Regions from separate parts of the Pantoea sp. SYBGC1 genome, predicted to be linked through region 4. Evidence: predicted binding sites of a transcription regulator. Region 4 holds the regulator's gene; each other region holds the start of a gene.
What was found. Region 4 encodes CRP, which controls carbon source genes, mostly activating them, when cyclic AMP is high. Its sites were predicted from a motif close to ATGTGANNNNNNTCACAT; they were not measured.

Region 1: garD (galactarate dehydratase) is a predicted target of CRP. The motif match lies at 1,854-1,871, and genes of this name have one in related genera.
Region 2: msrB (peptide-methionine (R)-S-oxide reductase MsrB) is a predicted target of CRP. The motif match lies at 2,968-2,985, and genes of this name have one in related genera.
Region 3: AC2CF9_RS05360 (YfcZ/YiiS family protein) is a predicted target of CRP. The motif match lies at 1,396-1,413, and genes of this name have one in related genera.

The regions. Positions count from the first base shown of each region.
Region 1 covers NZ_JBXUNM010000012.1:70,952-76,496, reverse strand. The annotation lists gene AC2CF9_RS16475 (flavodoxin) at 1-67, shown strand, start outside; gene garD (galactarate dehydratase) at 119-1,678, opposite strand; gene AC2CF9_RS16465 (MFS transporter) at 2,188-3,543, shown strand; gene AC2CF9_RS16460 (enolase C-terminal domain-like protein) at 3,540-4,886, shown strand; gene gudD (glucarate dehydratase) at 4,897-5,545, shown strand, end outside.
Region 2 covers NZ_JBXUNM010000001.1:650,536-656,080, reverse strand. The annotation lists gene AC2CF9_RS03070 (aldo/keto reductase) at 1-809, shown strand, start outside; gene AC2CF9_RS03065 (D-hexose-6-phosphate mutarotase) at 806-1,690, opposite strand; gene gapA (glyceraldehyde-3-phosphate dehydrogenase) at 1,763-2,761, opposite strand; gene msrB (peptide-methionine (R)-S-oxide reductase MsrB) at 3,100-3,510, shown strand; gene AC2CF9_RS03050 (YeaC family protein) at 3,512-3,793, shown strand; gene pncA (bifunctional nicotinamidase/pyrazinamidase) at 3,824-4,432, opposite strand; gene ansA (asparaginase) at 4,448-5,461, opposite strand.
Region 3 covers NZ_JBXUNM010000001.1:1,159,236-1,164,780, forward strand. The annotation lists gene fadI (acetyl-CoA C-acyltransferase FadI) at 1-841, opposite strand, end outside; gene AC2CF9_RS05360 (YfcZ/YiiS family protein) at 1,005-1,301, opposite strand; gene fadL (long-chain fatty acid transporter FadL) at 1,662-2,912, shown strand; gene mlaA (phospholipid-binding lipoprotein MlaA) at 2,963-3,730, opposite strand; gene ccmI (c-type cytochrome biogenesis protein CcmI) at 3,766-4,977, opposite strand; gene AC2CF9_RS05380 (cytochrome c-type biogenesis protein) at 4,977-5,435, opposite strand; gene AC2CF9_RS05385 (DsbE family thiol:disulfide interchange protein) at 5,432-5,545, opposite strand, start outside.
Region 4 covers NZ_JBXUNM010000009.1:19,555-25,099, forward strand. The annotation lists gene AC2CF9_RS14385 (phosphoribulokinase) at 1-552, shown strand, start outside; gene AC2CF9_RS14390 (OsmC family protein) at 680-1,084, opposite strand; gene crp (cAMP-activated global transcriptional regulator CRP) at 1,375-2,007, shown strand; gene AC2CF9_RS14400 (YccS/YhfK family putative transporter) at 2,068-4,143, shown strand; gene argD (bifunctional acetylornithine/succinyldiaminopimelate transaminase) at 4,144-5,364, opposite strand; gene pabA (aminodeoxychorismate synthase component 2) at 5,452-5,545, opposite strand, start outside.

The sequences.
Region 1 (5,545 bases), on a different contig from region 4:
CGTTGACCATCCGGAGCCTGAAAGCGTGACGACGCCGTGGGTGGAGAGCTGGGGTAAGCAGCTGTAGTGATCAGGGCCGCCCTGTATGGCGGCCCGATATTAACGGCTCTGTCCGGTATCAGGTTACCGGTGCCGGATTAAATACCGCCAGCTGGTTGCGGATCCCCCAGCGATCGGACCAGGTCTGCTGACGACCGCTGGCGATCTCCAGAATCAGCTCAAACAGACGCCAGCCTACCTGCTCAATACTCTCTTCACCGGTGGCGATAGTGCCAGCGTTGATATCCATCAGATCATGCCAGCGCCGGGCCAGCGCGCTGCGCGTCGCCATCTTTATCACCGGAATGGCCGCGAGGCCATAGGGCGTGCCGCGGCCGGTGGTAAACACCTGCAGCGTAATGCCGGAGGCCATCTGTTGCGTACCGCAGACAAAGTCGCTGGCAGGCGTAGCGGCGTAAATCAGCCCGCGCTGCGTAGGGCGCTGTCCCGGCGACAGCACTTCAGCAATCGGGCTGCGGCCCGATTTTGCGATCGATCCCAGCGCTTTTTCCACCACGTTTGCCAGCCCGCCTTTTTTATTGCCGGGTGAGGGGTTAGCGCTGCGATCGGTCTGCCCCTGATGCAGATAGTCGTCATACCACGCCATCTCTTCCAGCAGCCGTTTGCCCACCGCTTCATTAACCACGCGCGGCGTCAGCAGATGAATAGCGTCGCGTACCTCCGTCACTTCAGAAAACATGACCGTGGCGCCGCAGCGCACCAGCAGATCGGAGGCGAAGCCCACCGCCGGGTTAGCCGTTACGCCGGAAAAGGCGTCACTGCCGCCGCACTGGGTGCCGACTACCAGTTCAGACGCCGGACAGGGTTCCCGGCGGCGCAGATTGAGCTTTTTCAGATGACGTTCAGCGACCTGCAGGATCTCATCCACCATGGCACCAAAGCCGACGTGACGCTCATCCTGCAGACGCACAATATCGTTATCATCCAGCGAGATCGCCTGTACATCAGGCGTACCGGTCAGCAGCCGCTCCGGCTGGAGCTTTTCACAGCCGAGGCTGACAATCATCACCTCGCCGCCGAAATTGGGATTCAGCGCAAGATTATGAATGGTGCGGATCGGCACGACGGCAGCCGGGGCGTTGATCGCCACGCCGCAGCCATACAGGTGATTCAGCGCGACCACCCCATCCACGTTGGGATAGCGCGGCAGCAGATCGCGTTCAATAAGCTGCACAACATAGTCCACGACGCCCGCCACACAGTGGACGCTGGTGGTAATGCCAAGCAGGTTGCGGGTTCCCACGCTGCCGTCTGCATTGCGATAACCATCAAAGGTATAGCCTTCCAGCGGCGGCAGTTCGGGCGGGACGTTGGTTGCCAGCGGCAGGCTGCTGAGCGGTGGCGCCTCGGGCAGGGCTACCAGCGACTCATCTATCCAGCTGCCGCGCGCGATAGCGCGCAGCGCCGTGCCGATTATTTCGCCATAGCGCAGAATCGGTGCATCCTGAGCGATATCCTCCAGCGCGACTTTATGCCCCTGGGGCACATGCTCAGTCAGCTGCAGCCCGTCGGCAAAGCGTGTGCCCGCGGGCAGGCCCTGGTCGTTGACGACAATCGCAACGTTATCCGCTTCATGAACTTTTATATAGAGTGGTTTTTCTGTAACGGGTCGGTTCATTGCTCACCTTCCGGATAGCCGCACTGTGCATAGCAGTGCGATAAATAGTGGTTCTGGTCACGTCATCAAAGTCAGCCGACTCCAGTATAAGCAGCACGCGCCCGCCAGCGCATTGTGCAACTGTCCGGCTTTTAGTCCGTTTCTCTCCCGCACTTTGGTGGTTTTAACCAAAAGCAAGTGAAGGTGCTCACAAAGCGCTCTTTGACTGTCTGTTTTTTGTGCATTTATGGCGCTGCGATTGGCGTTTCGTGAGCCATCACGCAGCAGGATGTGCATATGCCACAAAATCTTTTTTGTTTTGACTGAATTGTCGTGCTTTCTTCCAGTGTTTCAGCCGCGGGCTGTTTTTATACTGATATCCGTTCTTAGAGGTTTGGTTACCTGTCACGACGCATCAACGTTCGCCATAACAACAATCGCCGTGTTTAACCCGACATCATTCTGATACCCAACGCGATGTGTATGCAGTCAGAGTGAATGTAGCGTTCGCTATATTTCAGGAGTGCATCATGAATAGTTACAGCCAGACGGCAGAGGCGGTGCAGAAACGTACCAACGCCCGCTACTGGATCGTGGTGATGTTATTTATCGTCACCTCATTCAACTACGGCGACCGCGCCACCATTTCCATTGCCGGATCGGCGATGTCCAAAGATATCGGTCTCGACTCTGTCGGGCTGGGCTATATCTTTTCCGCTTTCTCATGGGCCTATGTGATCGGACAGATCCCGGGCGGATGGCTGCTGGATCGCTTTGGATCCAAGCGCGTCTACTTCTGGAGTATTTTCCTCTGGTCGCTGTTTACTCTGCTGCAGGGCTTTGTCGATCTCTTCAGCGGCTTTGGCATTGTGATTTCACTGTTCCTGCTGCGCTTTTTGGTCGGTCTGGCTGAAGCGCCTTCCTTCCCCGGTAACAGCCGTATTGTCGCGGCCTGGTTCCCGGCCCAGGAGCGCGGAACGGCGGTCGCCATCTTTAACTCTGCACAATACTTCGCCACGGTGATCTTTGCGCCCATCATGGGCTGGCTGGTCTCTGAAGTTGGCTGGGCACACGTATTCTGGTTTATGGGCGGTCTCGGCATCATCCTGAGCTTTATCTGGCTCAAAGTGATGCACGATCCCAACAACCACCCCGGCGTGAATAAGGCGGAGCTGGAGTACATGGAGCAGGGCGGCGCGCTGATCAATATGGATGCGAAAAAAGCCGATCGCAAAGTCAGCCGCGGTGAAAAGTGGGATCAGATCAAACAGCTGCTCTCTACCCGCATGATGTGGGGCATCTATCTCGGCCAGTATTGCGTCAACGCGCTGACCTACTTCTTTATTACCTGGTTTCCGGTCTATCTGGTGCAGGCACGCGGTATGTCGATTCTGAAAGCGGGCTTTATCGCTTCCGTGCCGGCGATTTGCGGCTTCCTCGGCGGCGTGCTGGGCGGCGTGATTTCCGACTACCTGATGCGCAAAACCGGCTCACTCAATATTGCCCGTAAAACGCCAATTGTTATCGGCATGCTGCTCTCTATCAGCATGGTGATGTGTAACTACACCGAAACCGAATGGGTTGTGGTGCTGTTCATGGCGCTGGCGTTCTTCGGAAAAGGCATTGGTGCGCTGGGCTGGGCGGTGATGGCCGACACGGCACCGAAAGAGATCAGTGGCCTGAGCGGTGGCCTGTTCAATATGTTCGGCAACTTCTCCGGTATCGTCACGCCTATCGCGATTGGTTACATCATCGCCACCAGCGGATCGTTTGAGGGCGCGCTGGTGTATGTCGGGATCCACGCTTTTGTCGCCGCCTTTAGCTTCCTGTTTATTACCGGTGACATTAAACGCGTTGAACTGAAACCGTATAAGGAGCCGAAATGAGTACGCAAAGTACACCTGTCATCACTGACATGCAGGTGATCCCGGTTGCCGGTTACGACAGTATGCTGCTTAACATTGGCGGCGCGCATAACGCCTGCTTCACGCGCAATATTGTGGTGCTGACCGACAGCGCCGGCCATACCGGACTGGGCGAGGCGCCGGGCGGCGATACGATTTATCAGACGCTGCTGGCGGCAGTACCCCAGGTTAAAGGGCAGCAGATTGCACGTATGAACCGGCTGGTGCAGCAGGTGCATAAGGGCAATCAGTCCGCGGATTTTGACACCTTTGGCAATGGTGCCTGGACCTTCGAACTGCGCGTAAACGCGGTAGCCGCGCTGGAGGCGGCGCTGCTGGATCTGCTGGGGCAGCATCTGGGCGTACCGGTAGCAGAGCTGCTCGGACCGGGCCAGCAGCGCGATGAGGTCACCGTGCTCGGCTATCTGTTTTATATCGGCGATCGTCACAAAACCGATCTGCCGTATCGCAGCGGTGATGCCGCCAGCCACGACTGGTACCGGCTGCGGCATGAGGAGGCGCTGACGCCGGAGGCGGTAGTGCGTCTGGCAGAGGCGGCGCAGGATAAATATGGCTTCAAAGATTTCAAACTCAAAGGCGGCGTGCTGCCGGGTGAAGAGGAGATCGCCTCGGCGGTGGCGCTGAAGCAGCGCTTCCCGGAGGCGCGCATTACCGTCGATCCCAACGGCGCCTGGCATCTGGATGAGGCGATCGGGCTCTGCAAAGGCCTGCAGGATGTGCTGAGCTATGCAGAAGATCCCTGCGGCGCGGAGCAGGGCTACTCCGGTCGTGAAGTGATGGCGGAGTTTCGCCGCGCCACCGGGCTGCCGGTTGCCACCAACATGATCGCGACCAACTGGCGTGAAATGAACCACGCCGTGATGCTCAACGCGGTCGATATTCCGCTGGCCGATCCTCACTTCTGGACCCTGAGCGGCGCAGTGCGCGTGGCGCAGCTCTGCGACGAATGGGGACTCACCTGGGGCTGCCACTCCAATAACCATTTTGATATCTCGCTGGCGATGTTCACCCACGTGGGCGCGGCCGCCCCCGGCAAGCCAACCGCGATTGACACGCACTGGATCTGGCAGGAAGGCGATCAGCGCCTGACGCGCGAGCCGCTGCAGATCCGCAACGGCAAAATTGCCGTGCCGGATAAACCGGGGCTGGGTATTGAGTTGGATCGGGACCGCCTGCAGCAGGCGCACGAACTCTATAAGTCACTGCCGGCCGGCGCGCGCAACGACGCCACCGCGATGCAGTATCTGGTACCCGGCTGGGCATTTGATCGCAAGCGTCCGGCATTTGGGCGCCGTCCTACATAAGGAGCAGGAAATGAGTCAGACCCCTAAAATCATCGCTATGCAGGTTATTCCGGTTGCCGGACACGACAGCATGCTACTCAACCTGAGTGGGGCGCATGCGCCATTTTTTACCCGCAATATTGTGATCATTAAAGATAACGCCGGGCATACCGGCGTGGGTGAGATACCGGGCGGAGAAAAGATCCGTCAGACGCTGGAGGATGCCGCCGCGCTGGTGATCGAAAAAACCGTCGGCGAATATAAAAATATCCTCAACCTGGTGCGGAGCACCTTTGCTGACCGCGATGCCGGCGGGCGCGGCAGCCAGACATTTGACCTGCGCACGACTATCCATGTGGTAACCGGTATCGAAGCGGCGCTGCTCGATTTACTCGGGCAGCATCTGGGCGTAAACGTCGCGTCGCTGCTGGGCGATGGCCAGCAGCGCGACCGCGTCGAGATGCTTGGCTACCTCTTCTATATTGGCGATCGTCGCAAGACCTCGCTCGCCTACCAGAGCCAGGAGAGCGATCCGTGCGACTGGTATCGCCTGCGTCATGAAGAGGCGCTGACGCCAGATGCGGTTGTGCGGCTGGCAGAAGCCGCCTATGAGAAATATGGTTTTAACGATTTCAAACTCAAAGGCGGCGTGCTGCGCGGCGGCGAAGAGGCTGAGGCGG
Region 2 (5,545 bases), on a different contig from region 4:
CTATCGGGCAGGGAACCTGGTATATGGGGGAAAACCCCGCGCTGCGTGCTCAGGAGATCGCTGCGCTGCAGGCGGGGCTTGCTGCCGGATTGCCGGTGATAGATACAGCCGAAATGTATGCTGACGGTGAAGCTGAGAGAGTGGTAGGTGAAGCGCTGCAGGGGCGGCGCGATAGCGCCTGGCTGGTTTCCAAAGTCTATCCGTGGAACGCCAGTGAAGCTGATATCACCGGAGCGTGTGAGCGCAGCCTGCAGCGACTCAAAACTGACTACCTCGATCTTTATCTGCTGCACTGGCGCGGTAATATCCCGCTGGAGGAGACCCTGCGCGGCATGGAGAAGCTGGTGGCGCAGGGAAAAATACGCAGCTGGGGCGTATCAAATTTTGACAGCGACGATATGGAAGAGCTGTGGGGAGAGGAGGGCGGCTTCTCCTGCGCGACGAATCAGGTGCTGTACCATCTCGCATCCCGCGGCATTGAGCATACGCTGCTGCCGCTCTGCCAGCAGCGTGCCATGCCGGTAATGGCTTATTGCCCGCTGGCCCAGGCGGGGCGGCTGCGTCAGGCGCTGTTTGATAATGCGCAGTTGCTGGCGCTGGCACGGGATAAGCAGATTAGCGTGGCGCAGCTGCTGCTGAGCTGGGCGATCCGGCATGAGGGTATAATAGCGATACCGAAAGCAGGCAGCGTCGCGCACGTTCAGGAAAACGCTGCAGCGCTGAACGTTATGCTCAGCGCCGAAGAGATCGCCTTACTTGACCAGCTGTTTCCTGCCCCGCAGCAGCGCGTGCCGCTGGATATGGTTTAAGCGGGCTTGGCGCTCCGCACGCGTAAGGTTGTCCCCAGGCGGGCAGGTGTTTCGCCCGCGCTTTTCAGCGGTTTGGTAATGCGCGCTGTCTCGACGCAGACCATGCTCTTGTAGCCATCATTCGGCATATCTCCCATGCTGCAGGAGAGTTCAGGGCCCGGGTTCCAGGTGACAACGTCACTTTGATAGTGATGGTAGACCTCAATCTGCCGGCTGCCGCCGCTGTCTTTAATGACGCTGCACTCGTCAGGCGCGGTATAAATACGGTCGATCCGTCCCGGGTAGCGCTGTACGCCGCTGCTGTTTTCGCCCGGTGAGTTATCCGCCACTTTATCGATAAACGTCTTACCCAGCCCGCTTACTGCGGTTTCAGCAATATCCGCCACGCTAAAATAAGCATGCAGCGCGGCTGTCGCGTCGAAATCGCCCCAGGCTTCAAGTTCAATCTCGCACTGGTCGGCCAGTCGGAAACGGGCCAGCAGAGTAAAGTCGTGAGGCCAGAGCTTTTTCGTCTGGCTGTTACTTTCCAGCGTGAAAGTCAGCATGACGGCATCGTCATTTTCATCGTGTGCTGTCAGCGTCCATAGCTGGGTACGGGCAAATCCGTGAGCCGGTTCACCGGCAGGGCCAAACCACGGCCAGCAGATCGGCACGCCGCCGCGAATCGCTTTACCTGCTTTAAACGCGCTTTTATCGCTCAGCCAGAGAACAGGCTGCTGACCGCTGGGCTGCCAGGCGAGCAGATGCGCGCCCTGAAGCGCGATAGCCGCACGAACTTTAGGATGACTGATAACCACGACCGGCAGCTCATCCTGCTGACGCAGCGACAGGTAAGGGGTTATCTGCTCTGTCACAGGCAGTGTAAAAAGCGTATTTGGCATCGTTCAGCCTCTGTTTATCTGGTCGAAAAAAAAGGGCGACCGAAGTCACCCTTATTGATATAGCCTGGTCGCTTATTTAGCTGCAACCAGAGCAATCAGGTCGAGAACCTTGTTGGAATAACCGGTTTCGTTATCGTACCAGGAAACCAGTTTCACAAAGTTATCATTCAGCGCGATACCAGCTTTGGCATCGAATACTGAAGTCAGTACTTCGCCGTTGAAGTCAGTAGAAACCACGTCATCTTCAACATAGCCCAGTACATCTTTCATTTCGCCTTCTGAAGCCGCTTTGATAGCTTCACAGATCTCTTTGTAGGTTGCTGCTTTTTCCAGACGAACGGTCAGGTCAACCACAGAGACGTTAGGCGTAGGAACGCGGAAAGCCATACCGGTAAGTTTGCCGTTCAGCTCTGGCAGTACTTTACCCACCGCTTTTGCTGCGCCAGTTGAAGATGGGATGATGTTCTGTGCTGCACCGCGGCCGCCGCGCCAGTCTTTATGTGACGGGCCATCAACGGTTTTCTGGGTAGCAGTAGTAGCGTGAACGGTGGTCATCAGGCCTTCAACGATACCAAATTTATCGTTGATGACTTTTGCCAGCGGAGCCAGGCAGTTGGTGGTGCAGGATGCGTTAGACACGATATCCTGGCCAGCATATTTATCAAAGTTGGCACCGCGTACAAACATTGGGGTGTCATCTTTAGATGGACCGGTCAGAACCACTTTCTTTGCACCGGCAGAGATATGCTTACGTGCGGTTTCGTCAGTCAGGAAGATCCCGGTTGCTTCAGCAACAACGTCAACGCCTGCTTCGTCCCATTTGAGGTTAGCCGGGTCTCTCTCAGCGGTAACACGGATTTTTTTGCCGTTAACAATCAGCGCGCCATCCTGTACTTCTACGGTGCCGTCAAAACGACCATGGGTAGAATCGTACTTCAGCATGTAAGCCATGTAATCGGCGTCGAGCAGGTCGTTAATCGCGACGATTTCGATGTCTGAACGCTGCTGAGCAGCACGGAAAACGATGCGACCGATACGGCCAAAACCGTTGATACCTACTTTGATAGTCATATATTCCACCAGCTATTTGTTAGTGAATAAAAGGTTGGCTGTAAAATTACAAAAACCTTACCAGGCGTCAAGCGGAATCGTGTCAATTGTTGCGACAGGTCAATTCCAACGCCAGGAATAATCTGTATTGCAACCGCTTGCGTGCCGATTTTACAGCGCGTCTATCTTACGCTGATTAGCGTGTGAAAAGGGAAGTTTGTCACAAAGAGTGATCGTCATCACAAAACCACGCTGCAGCGACCAGGGCAGAAAAGTTCGCACAAAAAAAACGTCGGGCAATGTTGTCCGTTTGTTAGAATAGTAGCTGATTTCTACAGAAAGATACTCTGGAAGCAAAAATGGCAAAAGATACCGCATCTGAAGCAAAAATCGGCCAGCTGTCGGAAATGCAGCGCTACGTCACGCAGCATCGGGGTACTGAGCCACCCTTTACCGGCGCGCTGTTACACAACAAACAGGATGGCATTTATCACTGTCTGGTCTGTCAGGCACCGCTGTTTCTGTCAGAAAGCAAATATGATTCGGGCTGCGGCTGGCCAAGTTTCTACCAGCCGGTCAGCGATGAGGCGATACGCTACCTGGAAGATGATTCGCACGGCATGCACCGGGTTGAGATCCGCTGCGGCAGCTGTGACGCGCATCTGGGGCATGTTTTTCCGGATGGTCCGCAGCCAACCGGTGAGCGCTACTGCGTTAACTCCGCCTCGCTGAGCTTTACTGACGAGCAGGGCAAGCAGCAGGAGGGATAGAATGAAGCAGGAACTGAATGCGATGCTGGATGCGATGACGCCTGAGATCTATGCCCGTCTGGCAACCGCAGTTGAAACGGGTAAATGGCCGGATGGGGTGGCATTAACGCAGGAGCAGCGCGAACACTGTCTGCAGCTGGTCATGCTGTGGCAGGCGCGTCACAACGATTCACCTCAGCATATGAGCATTGCCAAAGGGGGAGATATTGTGACGAAGTCTAAAAAGCAGCTGAAAGAAGAGTTCGGCATTGAGCCGGATGTCACGCGCATCAATCTGCACTAAGAAAACAGGCTGGAATAACCAGCCTGTTTTTCAGATTATTTCCGCACCCTGCGCCTGCATTTGCGCCAGTGCTATGTCACTGTCTTCCGGGTTGAGATTCACGCCGCGGCAGCCCTCTTTAACGACCTGAACGTGATATCCGAGCTCCAGCGCATCCAGCACGCTATATTTCACACAGTAGTCAGTCGCAATTCCCAGCATAACCAGATGCGTAATATCGCGTTCGCGCAGCCAGTTATCCAGTTCAGTTTTGCGCCGGTGTCCGTTATCGAAAAAGGCGCTGTAACTGTCGACATCCACGTCTCCACCTTTATGAAATATTGCGTCAATCAGAGAGCGATCGAGGTCGGGATGAAAATCTGCGCCCGGGCTGTTTTCTATACCGTGGTCCGGCCACCAGATTTGCGCCAGCCCGTTAAGCTCACCCAGCGTATAGACCGGCTCGCCGGACACTGAAGCAAAGCTGCCGTGATTTGCCGGATGCCAGTCCTGCAGGGCCACAACACACTCGCCGCGCTGGTGAAACTCACGCGCATAGCGATTCGCTACCGCCACAGTATGATCGCCTTCGCGCACGGCCATCGGACCGCCGGGGCAAAAGTCATTCTGGATATCGATAATTACCAATGCCCGCTTCATATCATTCTGCTCCGTTCAATCTTCTGTCAGTTCGCCACGTAAGTTCTGCTGCATTCTGGCACGAATTTCATCGGGACTAAGGTCCTGACTTAATAAATAGTGCAGTTTTGTTAACGTGGCCTCAACGGTGAGATCAAAACCGCTGATTACGCCAGCATGCTCCAGCGCATTGCCGGTGGCATAGCCGCCCATATTCACTTTGCCGGACATGCACTGCGTCAGGTTAACTACGATAATCCCGCGCTCGCTCGCCTGCTGCAGCTCATGCAGGAACTCCGCATTTTGCGGCGCATTGCCCACGCCATAAGAGCGCAAAATCAGCGCTTTAACCGGCTGGCGCAGGAAATTTCGCACCACGTCTGCAGAGATGCCCGGATAAATGGTAACCACGCCAATAGGCTGCGGTGTGATGGGATGAACCACCAGCTCGCCCGACTGCTTTGGCGCGGGAGACGTATTCAGACGGCGGATATGGATCCCCGCTTCCAGCAGCGGCGACAGATTTGGCGAGGCGAAGGCGTTAAAGCCGTCGGCGTGCGCTTTAGTGGTACGGTTGCCGCGGAACAGGGTGTTATTGAAAAACAGCGCTACTTCATTAATCGGATAGTTAGCCGCCACATAGAGTGAATTCAGCAGATTCTGCTGACCGTCAGAGCGCAGTTCCGCCAGTGGGATCTGCGACCCGGTTACGATCACCGGTTTTGCCAGATTCTCCAGCATAAAGGAGAGAGCTGATGCGGTGAAAGCCATGGTATCGGTTCCATGCAGAATAACAAAACCGTCATAGGCGTCATAATTCTGGCGGATATCATCTGCAATTGACTGCCAGTCCTGCGGCGTCATATCAGAAGAGTCGATGAGCGGGGCATATTCATGAATTGTAAAATCCGGCATCTCCGGCCGGTGAAACTCAGGCATATTGGCCAGCTGCTGCTGAAGGTGGCCTGATACCGGAACATAGCCCTGCGCAGAACGCTGCATCCCGATAGTACCGCCCGTGTAGGCTACATAGATATTTTTCTTTTGCATGAGTGTACTCAGACTTGCCGTAAAACGCGCAGTATAAGGGGATTGACAGGGAAAAGCAGCCCGACCAGCGGCCGGGCTGTAAAA
Region 3 (5,545 bases), on a different contig from region 4:
CTGCCGCGCCATCCGTCAGCGGCGTACTGTTTGCTGCGGTTACCGAGCCGTGACGCCGGTCAAACGCGGGCCGCAGTCGGGCATAATCGGCCGCGCTGGCGTTAAAGCGGATGGTGTTGTCCTGCTCAACCGGCGCTTTCCACGGCGGCACAAAGGCGGGCATCACCTCCTGCTGCAGTACGCCGCTCTGCCAGGCCTGCGCGGCACGCTGGTGTGAGCGCAGGGCAAGCGCATCCTGCTGCTCACGCGTAATACCCCAGGTTTTAGCCATCTGTTCAGCCGTATCTCCCATGCGCAGTCCGGTTGAATACTCCGCCACGGCAGGCGGCACCGGCAGCAGATCGCGCGGGCGCAGACGCCGCAGGATCTGCAGCTTTTTGCCCACTGTCCGCGCCCGGTTCAGATCGACCAGCGCACGCGCCAGCGTTTTGCTGACGCCAATCGGTAACACGGAGGAGGAGTCTGCGCCGCCGGCAACTCCGGCATCGATAGTGCCCGCCATCAGGCTCTCCGCGACGTTAGCGACGGCCTGAAAGCTGGTTGCACAGGCGCGACTGACGCTGTAGGCATCCGTGTGCACGCTCATCCCGCTGCTTAGCACAATTTCGCGCGCAATATTTGGCGCTTCGGGCATCTGTATCACCTGACCAAACACCAGCTGATCGATCACCTCAACCGGCAGTTCGCTGCGCACCAGCAGTTCGCTGACCACCATACGCCCCAGCTCCAGCGCCGGAATGCCGTGGAAATCGCTCGCCTGCCGGACAAAAGGCGTACGCAGCCCGTGAGTGATAGCGATACGTTCGCCCTGACGCGTCAGCAACGGCTGCGCTCTGCTCATGCTTTTCCCCTGTAACTGACGATCTGACACTATTGCCAGAGAGGTCTGACCTGATCGTCAGTGTTAACCATCCGGCGACGGCTCGCCAATAACCAGGAGAAAAAAGTGCGAGGAAAAACACGAAAATAGCGATTCGCCGTCGCGGAGTGACGGCGATGCAGGATTAGCGCAGGGCGAGCTGGAAAATCAGCGCTTCAGCCTGACAGGCAAAGGTAAATTCAGCGTTCAGGCGTATACCTTCCGGCTCTGAGGTAAATTGTGACGCAATCTCACAGGGTTCCGAGGCGGTTTGCTGCGCTTTCTCCGTCAGCGTTAACAGCATTGCTTCGGCAGCCTGCCGGTCGGGAAACAGCGCTGACCAGCGGGCGCTGCGGTCGCTGTTATCAATCACAATGCCCGTATCCACACAGCAGCAGGCAGCGGTCTCGCGGGCACTGCATTTATTAATGGTCTGACTCATGAAGTTACTCCGGCTAAAAAGCGGACGCTATAAGAGAGATTTTCTGTCAGAAAGTGTACGCCTGCAGGCCAGCTTCCTCTATCATTGCGTCGCTAAGTGACGAATATCACAATAAAATTTGATCCAAAACAAACCTGAGCCGGTATGCTGACGGCGCAGTATAAAGAAATTGTTAAGCAGATCTGATTTTATCGATCAAGTCTGTAATATTTGAAAAACATTATTGCAACTTACACACAGGTCAGACCTATACTCGTCGCACTGGTCTGATATGTCTGTTTAGTCTCAGTCCCTACAATCCGCCGTCCTTTGTTACGCGACGTGACAACGTTTAATAATAATTTTGATGAGGTTGTGGTCATGAACCATAAGAACCTGTTTGCAAAGTCAGCTGTGGCAGCTGCAGTGGCGCTCGTCTCCTCCCAGGTTTACGCCGCAGGCTTTCAACTTAACGAATTCTCAGCAATTGGATTAGGTCGCGCTTATTCAGGTGAAGGCGCGATGGGTGACACAGCAGCATCGGCCAGTCGCAACCCCGCCACCATGGCACTGATGGATAGCCCGATGTTCTCCATCGGCGCAGTCTATATCGATCCTGAAGTGGATATCAGCGGACGCAGTCCGCTCACCGGCAACAGCCTGGACGCGAATAACATTGCGCCTAATCAGTGGGTGCCAAATATTCACTACGTTCAGCCACTCACCGATCGGTGGTGGGTTGGCGCATCAGCAACCTCAAACTATGGCCTGGCCACTGAGTTTAATAATGGTTATGCCGCAGGAGGCTATGGCGGTAAAACCGATCTGATGACCGCTAATCTTAATCTCAGCACCGCCTATCGTCTGAACGAGCACCTGAGCGTTGGCGTTGGCTTTGATGCGGTTTATGCCCGTGCCAAAATTGAGCGTTATGCCGGTGAAGCTGGCCCGGCAGTGGGCTTCCCGTCCGATCTGCAGGTCGCACATCTTAAAGGCAATGAATGGGGCTATGGCTGGAACGCCGGCGTGCTGTATGAAGTGGATAAAAACAACCGTTTCGGCTTTACCTACCGCTCTGAGGTAAAAGTCGACTTTGACGGCAATTATAAAAACGATATCCCGGCGGCGTTTGGCGGTACCGGCGGCTCAACGGTGCCTGGCTACCTGACCCTGAACCTGCCGGAAATGTGGGAAGTCTCCGGCTGGCATAAAGTTGCGCCGCAGTGGGCAGTGCACTACAGCCTTGCCTATACCAGCTGGAGCCAGTTCCAGGAGCTGAAAGCCACCGGCAGCCGCGGCCAGACACTGTTCCAGAAAGATGAGAGCTTTAAAGATGCCTATCGCATTGCGCTGGGTACCACCTACTTCTATGACGATCGCTGGACCTTCCGGACCGGTATCGCCTTCGATGACAGCCCGGTTCCGGCCGATAAACGCTCTATCTCCATTCCGGATCAGGATCGTCTGTGGCTGAGCGCCGGTGCGTCTTACGCCTTTACGCCTGAAGCGTCAGTGGATGTCGGCGTATCTTATATGCATGGTCAGCACGTTACCGTTAATGAAGCCCCTTACACCTTCAACTCAGAAGGCAAAGCCTGGCTTTACGGCGCAAGCTTTAACTATAAGTTCTGATGGCGCCTGCCGCACAAGTAATAAGGGCAACCCGGTGGGTTGCCCTTTTTTTACGGCGCGTCGATATCCTGCAAATCGTTTTGTATCGCGCTGGCGTTTGGATTCTCCTCCGGCTTCAGCTTGCCGCCATTGGCCAGAAAATCGTTACGCTGGAAATAGGCATTGCGGATAAAGGAGTAAGGATCCTGCTGCTGTTTCAGCAGCCCGTCAGAATCCAGCAGCTGAGCACGCGTCTCTACTCCCTCGAGCGCCCATTTACCGATCGACATCGGCCAGGTCAGCCAGCTGAGCACCGGATAGAGCGTATCCACATAGTCACCGCCATCCTGCCGCACGGTGAAACTGCCGTAGCCGGGCAGCACCACATACGGGCCATAGCCGACGCCATAACGTCCCAGCGTACTGCCAAAGCGATGCGGCACCTCGCGTGCCAGCGCCGGGTTCGCTTTGCCTGCAACGTCGATAAAGCCGCCCAGACCCAGTACGGTATTCAGGAAGAAACGCGTGAAGTGGATCCCGGCCTGACGCGGTTCGCCCACCAGAATAGAGTTCACCATGCTGGCAGGTTCATTCAGGTTGCCGAGAAAATTACTCATGCCGGTACGCGCCGGTACCGGTACATAGTCGCGCCAGGCTACCGCCACCGGGCGCACCACATAAGGATCAAGTACGTTGTAATTAAAATTGAACATCGTACGGTTAAAACCTTCCAGCGGATCGCTGCGCTGCGCCGGGGCGGCGTCATCCGCCGGTTTTGAGCTGGCGCATCCCACCAGAAGTAAACTGGCCAGTGCCAGACTGGTCAGGCGGTTATTCATGTTCTTCTCCCTGTGCGGATGATAAATGTAGCGCTTCAGGGCTGCTGCTGATTGATCTCAACAGTCAGCGGCTGGTGACCCTCCCACGAGGTAATAGCACTGAGCCCGAACCAGTCCCCGGCCTGAGGATTTGCGCTGCCGTCGCGGGCAATACGCACTCTGACCTGAACCTGATGCTGCGCCGAAAGCAGGCGATCGGGCATCATAGCGTTGCTGTCATCCAGCGTAAGCGATAGCGGAAAGTGGCTAAGCGGCAGGCGCTTAACGGCCACGGGCACCGGTGAAACACCGTCAGATACAGAAATATACAACACTCCGTCCGGCGGCAACATTTTTTCTGCCGGCGGCGACAGCTTTACCGTCAGGCTCAGCGCAACCGCCTGCTGCCCGGCGGCGGTTTTCGCCTGTTCAATGCTGCGCTGAATCAGCGTTATGCGCGGATCGCCGGCAGGCAGCAACGCCAGCATGGCGCGCCACGCGTCAAGCGCTTCAGTATAGTTCTGCTGCTCAGATGCGTTGAACGCCAGCAGGCTAAGCGTGCGCAGATTAGCGCGATCCCGTTTCAGCAGCGCATGCAGCAGCACGCTCGCCTGCCGGTTATCCTGCGGATCGCCGGAACGCGTCAGGACTTCGGCGTAATCCTGCTGCAGCTCCAGGCTGTCAGGCGCACGCTGCAGCGCGCGCTCAAACGCCTGTCCGGCAGCTGTAGCATTGTTCAGCACCATACCAAGCCGCCCCAGCATCGCCCACTCATCGGCGCTGCCGGGTGTCTGCTGCAGCGCCGTGCGCAGTCCCAGCTGCAGGCGCGCCAGCTCCTCCATCGTCAGCGGCTGCGCATCCGGATCCATTACGCGGGCGCGCAGCGCCGGATAGTCACGCTGAACAGCGATCCAGCCGGCCAGCTGGGCGTAGCCGCCGGTTTGCAGATAGACCCCGGTTGTCACCAGCAGCAGCAGGATCACGCCCGGCAGCAGTACCCAGCGGCTGCTCTGCCGCGCCGGGACGTGCTGCCCGTCAGTGACGTCAGTCAGCAGCATCTGCTGCAGATCGCGCTCCATCTGTGCGCGGTCTGCCACCACGCCTTCCGTTTCATCGCGCTGCAGCTCGCGCAGGCGCTGCTGATAAAAAGCGGTGTTGAGGCGGTCGCGTTCACCAGCATGGTGTTCACGCTGACGCCACCCCGCAGCCAGAAACAGCGCTACCGCAGCCGCCAGTAAGACGATCAGAGTCGTGCAAAATACAATCATTACGGCTTCCCGTTACGTTCCAGAATCGCCGCCAGGCGCTGTTGTTCATCGTCATTCAGTTCAGTCGTTTCACGCGCGCGGCGGTTACGCAGCAGGATCACCCCGCCGCCCAGCAGCACAAACAGCGCCGGACCGGCCCATAAAATCAGCGTCGCGGGCGTCAGCGGCGGATCGTAAGTAACAAAGTGACCGTAGCGCGCCACCATGTAATCCACTATCTGCTGCCGGCTCTTGCCCTGCTGCATCAGCTCATAGACTTTCAGGCGCATATCAGCGGCAATCATGGCGTTTGAATCTGCAATGCTGTTGTTCTGGCATTTCGGGCAGCGCAGAGAGGCGGTGATCGCCCGGTACTGATCCTCCTGCTGCAGCGAGGTAAACTGCAGGGTATCCGTGGTGGCGGCCCGGACGCTGAGCGTAAGCAGCAGCGCCGTCAGCGCCATAAGCAGCCTGCTCATGCCCCCGCCTCCCGGCTATATTTTTCCCACAGCGGTTTAACTTCTTCATTCCAGACGCGCTCGTTCATATCGCCGGCGTGGCGATAACGAATAATGCCGTGGCCATCGAT
Region 4 (5,545 bases):
TGGAATCAGGTGCCGGGCACCTTTACGCCCTGGCAGCCGCTGCCGGAGAATACCGATGTGCTGTTTTACGAGGGCCTGCACGGCGGAGTAGTTACGCAGCAGCATAACGTGGCGGAGCATGTTGATCTGCTGGTGGGCGTGGTGCCGATCGTCAATCTTGAGTGGATACAGAAACTGGTACGCGATACCAGCGAACGGGGCCATTCGCGCGAAGCGGTGATGGACTCTGTGGTTCGGTCGATGGAAGATTATATCAACTACATCACGCCGCAGTTTTCGCGCACGCATCTTAACTTTCAGCGTGTACCGACGGTTGATACCTCTAACCCGTTTGCGGCGCGCGAGATCCCCTCACTCGATGAGAGTTTTGTTGTGATCCATTTTCGCGGCCTGGAAGGTATCGCTTTCCCCTATCTGCTGGCGATGATTCAGGGATCGTTTATTTCGCATATGAATACGCTGGTGGTACCGGGCGGCAAAATGGGACTGGCGATGGAGCTGATCATGATGCCACTGGTGCAGCGGCTGATTGAAGGAAAACGGATAGAGTAGAGGCCATATCTGCCAGACTATGTGGCATCGGTCGCCATAAATGGCGACCCTGCAGGGTATAGTGCCATGTTTCACAAATGACAGCACCAGCCATCGTAGGGTGCGCATTTATGCGCACCGGCACCGATTACTGCGCGACCACTTCATAACTGTGGGTGATCTCCACCCCTTTGCCAAGCATGATTGCCACTGAGCAATATTTTTCTGCCGACAGATCAACCGCCCGTGCCACCGCTTTCTCGCTCAGCGCTTTGCCGCTGACGATAAAATGCAGGTTAATCTGTGTAAAAATACGTGGTGCTTCTTCGCGCCGCTCTGAAGTCAGTTTGACCTCACAGTCAGCCACATCATTACGCCCTTTTTGCAGAATCGAAACCACATCGATCGCGCTGCAGCCGCCGGCGGCCATCAGTACCATCTCCATCGGGCTTGGCGCTTTATCGCCTGAATTCCCGTCCATTAATAACTGATGTCCTGATGAGGATTCTCCGAGAAAGGTCAGCCCTTCCACCCATTTCACACGTGCCTGCATTATTCTTTCTCCTGAAGCGGCGTTTTGCGCCAGAGTACGCGTTCATCCGGCAAACAGCAATCGCCCGCCTGCTGAAGCGAGACAACACAAGACAGCCTGCAAAAGCTGTGCTACAAACAGAGCTGAAAATTTCTTCGTCGTGGCTGATGAGGACGGGCAGAATCAAAAGCAGAGCTTACACATCCGCCCGGATAATTTTTATTAACAGGACGCGCTGGACGATTTCATCGCCTGACAGGGAATGAATGCCCCTGTGTTTTGGGCACGATTACAATAGAGGATAATAGCGAATGGTTCTCGGCAAACCGCAAACAGACCCTACACTCGAATGGTTCCTGTCCCATTGCCATATTCACAAATATCCATCCAAAAGCACGCTGATCCATCAGGGTGAAAAAGCAGAAACGCTCTACTACATCGTTAAAGGTTCCGTTGCGGTACTGATTAAAGATGAAGAAGGCAAAGAGATGATCCTCTCCTATCTGAATCAGGGAGATTTCATCGGCGAACTCGGCCTGTTTGAAGAGGGCCAGGAGCGCAGTGCCTGGGTGCGTGCGAAAACAGCCTGTGAAGTTGCTGAAATTTCCTACAAAAAATTTCGTCAGCTGATTCAGGTTAACCCGGATATTTTGATGCGCCTGTCGGCGCAGATGGCACGTCGCCTGCAGGTGACATCAGAAAAGGTGGGTAACCTGGCTTTCCTGGATGTTACCGGCCGCATTGCACAGACGCTGCTTAATCTGGCTAAACAGCCGGATGCCATGACCCACCCCGACGGTATGCAGATTAAAATTACCCGTCAGGAGATTGGTCAGATCGTGGGTTGCTCACGGGAAACCGTTGGTCGCATCCTGAAAATGCTGGAGGATCAGAACCTGATCTCCGCACACGGTAAAACCATCGTCGTTTACGGCACCCGCTAAGCTGTTTCACCCCCCACGGCGTGATGGCACCATCACGCCGTTTCTGTTTGCGATAAGCTGATGTGGCGCCGAATCATCTATCATCCCGAAGTCAATTACGCTCTGCGTCAGACGCTGGTATTGTGCCTGCCTGTCGCGCTGGGATGGCTGTGTGGCGATCTGCAAAAAGGCCTGCTGTTCTCGCTGGTCCCCGCCTGCTGCAATATTGCCGGCCTTGATACGCCGCATAAACGCTTTTTCAAACGCCTGATCGTGGGCGGTACGCTTTTCGCCACCGGCAGTTTTCTGATCCAGTACCTCACCAACGCCGCGGTTCCGCTGCCGCTTATTATGCTGGCGCTGCCGCTGCTGATTGGCGTGACGGGCGAAATCAGTCCGCTGCACGGGCGTCTGCTGCCCGGCACGCTGATTGCAGCGATCTTTACGCTGAGTCTGGTAGGGCGCATGCCGATCTGGGTGCCGCCGCTGCTCTATATCGGCGGCACGTTCTGGTATGGCCTGTTTAACTGGTTCTGGTACTGGCTGTGGAAAGAGCAGCCCATGCGTGAAACGCTGAGCCTGCTCTATCGTGAGCTGGCTGACTACTGCGATGCCAAATATACCCTGCTGACGCAGCTGACCGATCCGGAAAAAGCGCTGCCGCCGCTGCTGGCGCGCCAGCAGAAAGCGGTTGACCTGATCACCACCTGCTATCAGCAGATGCATATGCTTTCTGCCAGCCGCGATAACAGCCATAAGCGGCTGACGCGCGCTTTTCAGGTGGCGCTGGATCTGCAGGAGCATATCGCTGTCAGCCTGCACCAGCCGGAGAAAGTGCAAAAGCTGGTAGAACAGAGTCATGCGGAAGCGGTTATCCGCTGGAATGCAAAAACCATTTCGGCACAGCTCAGGCTGCTGGCCGATGCCATTCTCTATCACCAGCTGCCCGCCCGCTTTCAGATGGAAAAGCCGCTCGGCGCACTGGAAAAAATTGCGCGGCAGCATCCGGATAATCCGGTTGGCCACTTCTGCCTTTATCATTTCAGCCGCATCGCCCGCGTGCTGCGCACCCAGAAACCGCTCTATACGCGCGACCTGATGGCCGATCGCCAGCGGCGCCTGCCGCTGCTGCCCGCCCTGCGCAGCTATCTGTCGTTCAGGTCCGGCGCGCTGCGCAGCGCGGCCCGCTTTGCCGTTATGCTGATGTTTGGCAGCTCGGTTGCGCTGTTTTTTAATATTCCCAAGCCCTACTGGATCCTGATGACCATTATGTTTGTCAGCCAGAACGGCTACAGCGCCACGCGCGTGCGCATTCAGCACCGGGCGCTCGGCACCTTTGCCGGGCTGCTGATTGCCGCCGCATCGCTGCGCTTCGCCGTACCGGAATCGATCGCGTTGCTGTTTATGCTGGCAATCACGCTGGCCAGTTATCTGGTGACGCGCAAATATTATGGCTGGTCGATGATTGGCTTTACCGTGACGGCGGTCTACTCGCTGCAGCTGCTGTCGCTGAATGGCGCTCAGTTCCTGCTGCCGCGGATGATGGATACGCTGATGGGCTGCCTGATCGCCTTCGCCGGTATGATCTGGCTATGGCCGCAGTGGCAAAGTGGCCTGCTGCGCCAGAATGCGCACGATGCGCTGGAGGCGTATCAGGAGGCGCTGCGCATGCTGCTGGGGCCGGAACACGCGCCGGAAAAACTGGCTTACCAGCGGGTAAAGGTTAACCAGGCGCATAACGCGCTGTTTAATGCGCTGAATCAGGCGACCAGCGAGCCCGGTTTTAACGCGCAGTATCTGAAGGATATGCGGCTGTGGGTCACGCACAGTCAGTTCATCGTAGAGCATATTAACGCCATGACTATTCTGGCGCGTGAGCACACTATGCTGACCCCGGCTCTGGCAGAGCGCTATCTGCAGTCGTGCGAAATTGCCCTGCAGCGCTGTCAGCAGCGGCTGATCTACGACGGGCCGGGCAGTGAGAGCAACGTTATGGAGGCGCCGGAAAACCTGCATGAGGGGCCGGTGACGATTGTCGAGCAGCATGTTAAACGCATTCTGCAGCATCTCAGCGTCATGCACACCATCTCCTCTCTGGCGTGGAGCCAGCGACCGCATCATGGCCGCTGGCTGCGGGCTATTCGTCCGAAAGGATAATCAGGCTGCAATAACCCTGCGCAGCGCGGCGGCAAAGCGTGTCATTCCGGCGTCGATCTCCTCCGGAGTGATAACCAGCGACGGTACAAAGCGGATCACGTCGCTGCCGGCGGTCAGGATCATCACGCCTTCTGCCGCTGCCGCATTGAGAATATCGCGGGCTTTACTGGCATGTTCCGGTTTCAGTACCGCGCCCATCAGCAGACCCTTTCCGCGAATTTCGCTAAAGATGTCCAGCTCACTATCCAGCGCCGTCAGCGCGTCGGTAAACTGCTGCCGCCGCGCTTCCACCCCGGCCAGCACCGCCGGCGTGTTAATGATATCCAGCGCGGTTTCTGCAATCGCGCAGGCGAGCGGATTGCCGCCGTAAGTGGTGCCATGTACGCCGGGCGCCATCACGGAAGCGATCTCATGCGTGGTCAGCATCGCGCTCACCGGGAAGCCGCCGCCCAGCGCTTTCGCCGTCGTAAGAATGTCAGGCTGAATCCCGTAGTGCTCATAGCTAAACAGCTTGCCGCTGCGTCCCATGCCGCTCTGCACTTCATCCAGCACCAGCAGCGCGTTATGTTCATCGCACAGCGCGCGCAGCCCCTGCATAAATTCCGGCGTTGCCGGCATCACGCCGCCCTCACCCTGAATCGGCTCAACAACAATCGCGCAGGTATGATCGTCAATCACGGCTTTTACCGCCGCCAGATCGTTGAACGGGACGTGGACGATATCGGCCGGTTTTGGACCGAAGCCGTCAGAATATTTAGGCTGTCCGCCAACGGAGACGGTAAACAGCGTGCGGCCGTGGAAAGCGTTGTGAAACGCGATGATCTTACTTTTGAACGGCGAGTGCTTTTTGCAGGCGTAGTAGCGCGCCAGCTTGAACGCCGCTTCGTTGGCTTCCGCACCGGAATTGCCAAAAAATACGCGGTCGGCGAAGGTGGCGGCAATCAGCTTAGTGGCCAGACGCAGCGCCGGCTCGTTGGTAAAGACATTACTGGTGTGCCACAGCGTTTCGCCCTGGCGCTTCAGCGTCTCAACCAGTGCCGGATGACAGTGACCCAGCGCGGTGACCGCTATACCGCCGGAGAAGTCGATATACTCTTTACCCTGCTGATCCCAGACGCGGCTGCCTTTGCCCTTTACGGGCACAAACTGCGCAGGTGCATAAACAGGCAAAATGACGTTATCAAACGTCTCCCGGGTTACCGCTATGTTTTCCGCTGCCATTGCTGACCTCATCCGGCTGTTGAGTGATCTTAAATGAAATTATAATCACGAAATATGCATAAAAAATCACAGAATGGCAAACGGAAGTTAGCGTTCGAGAAAATTTTTCAGCAGCTGATGGCCCTGCTCGCTGAGCACGCTTTCGGGATGAAACTGTACGCCTTCCAGCGGCAGCGTGCGG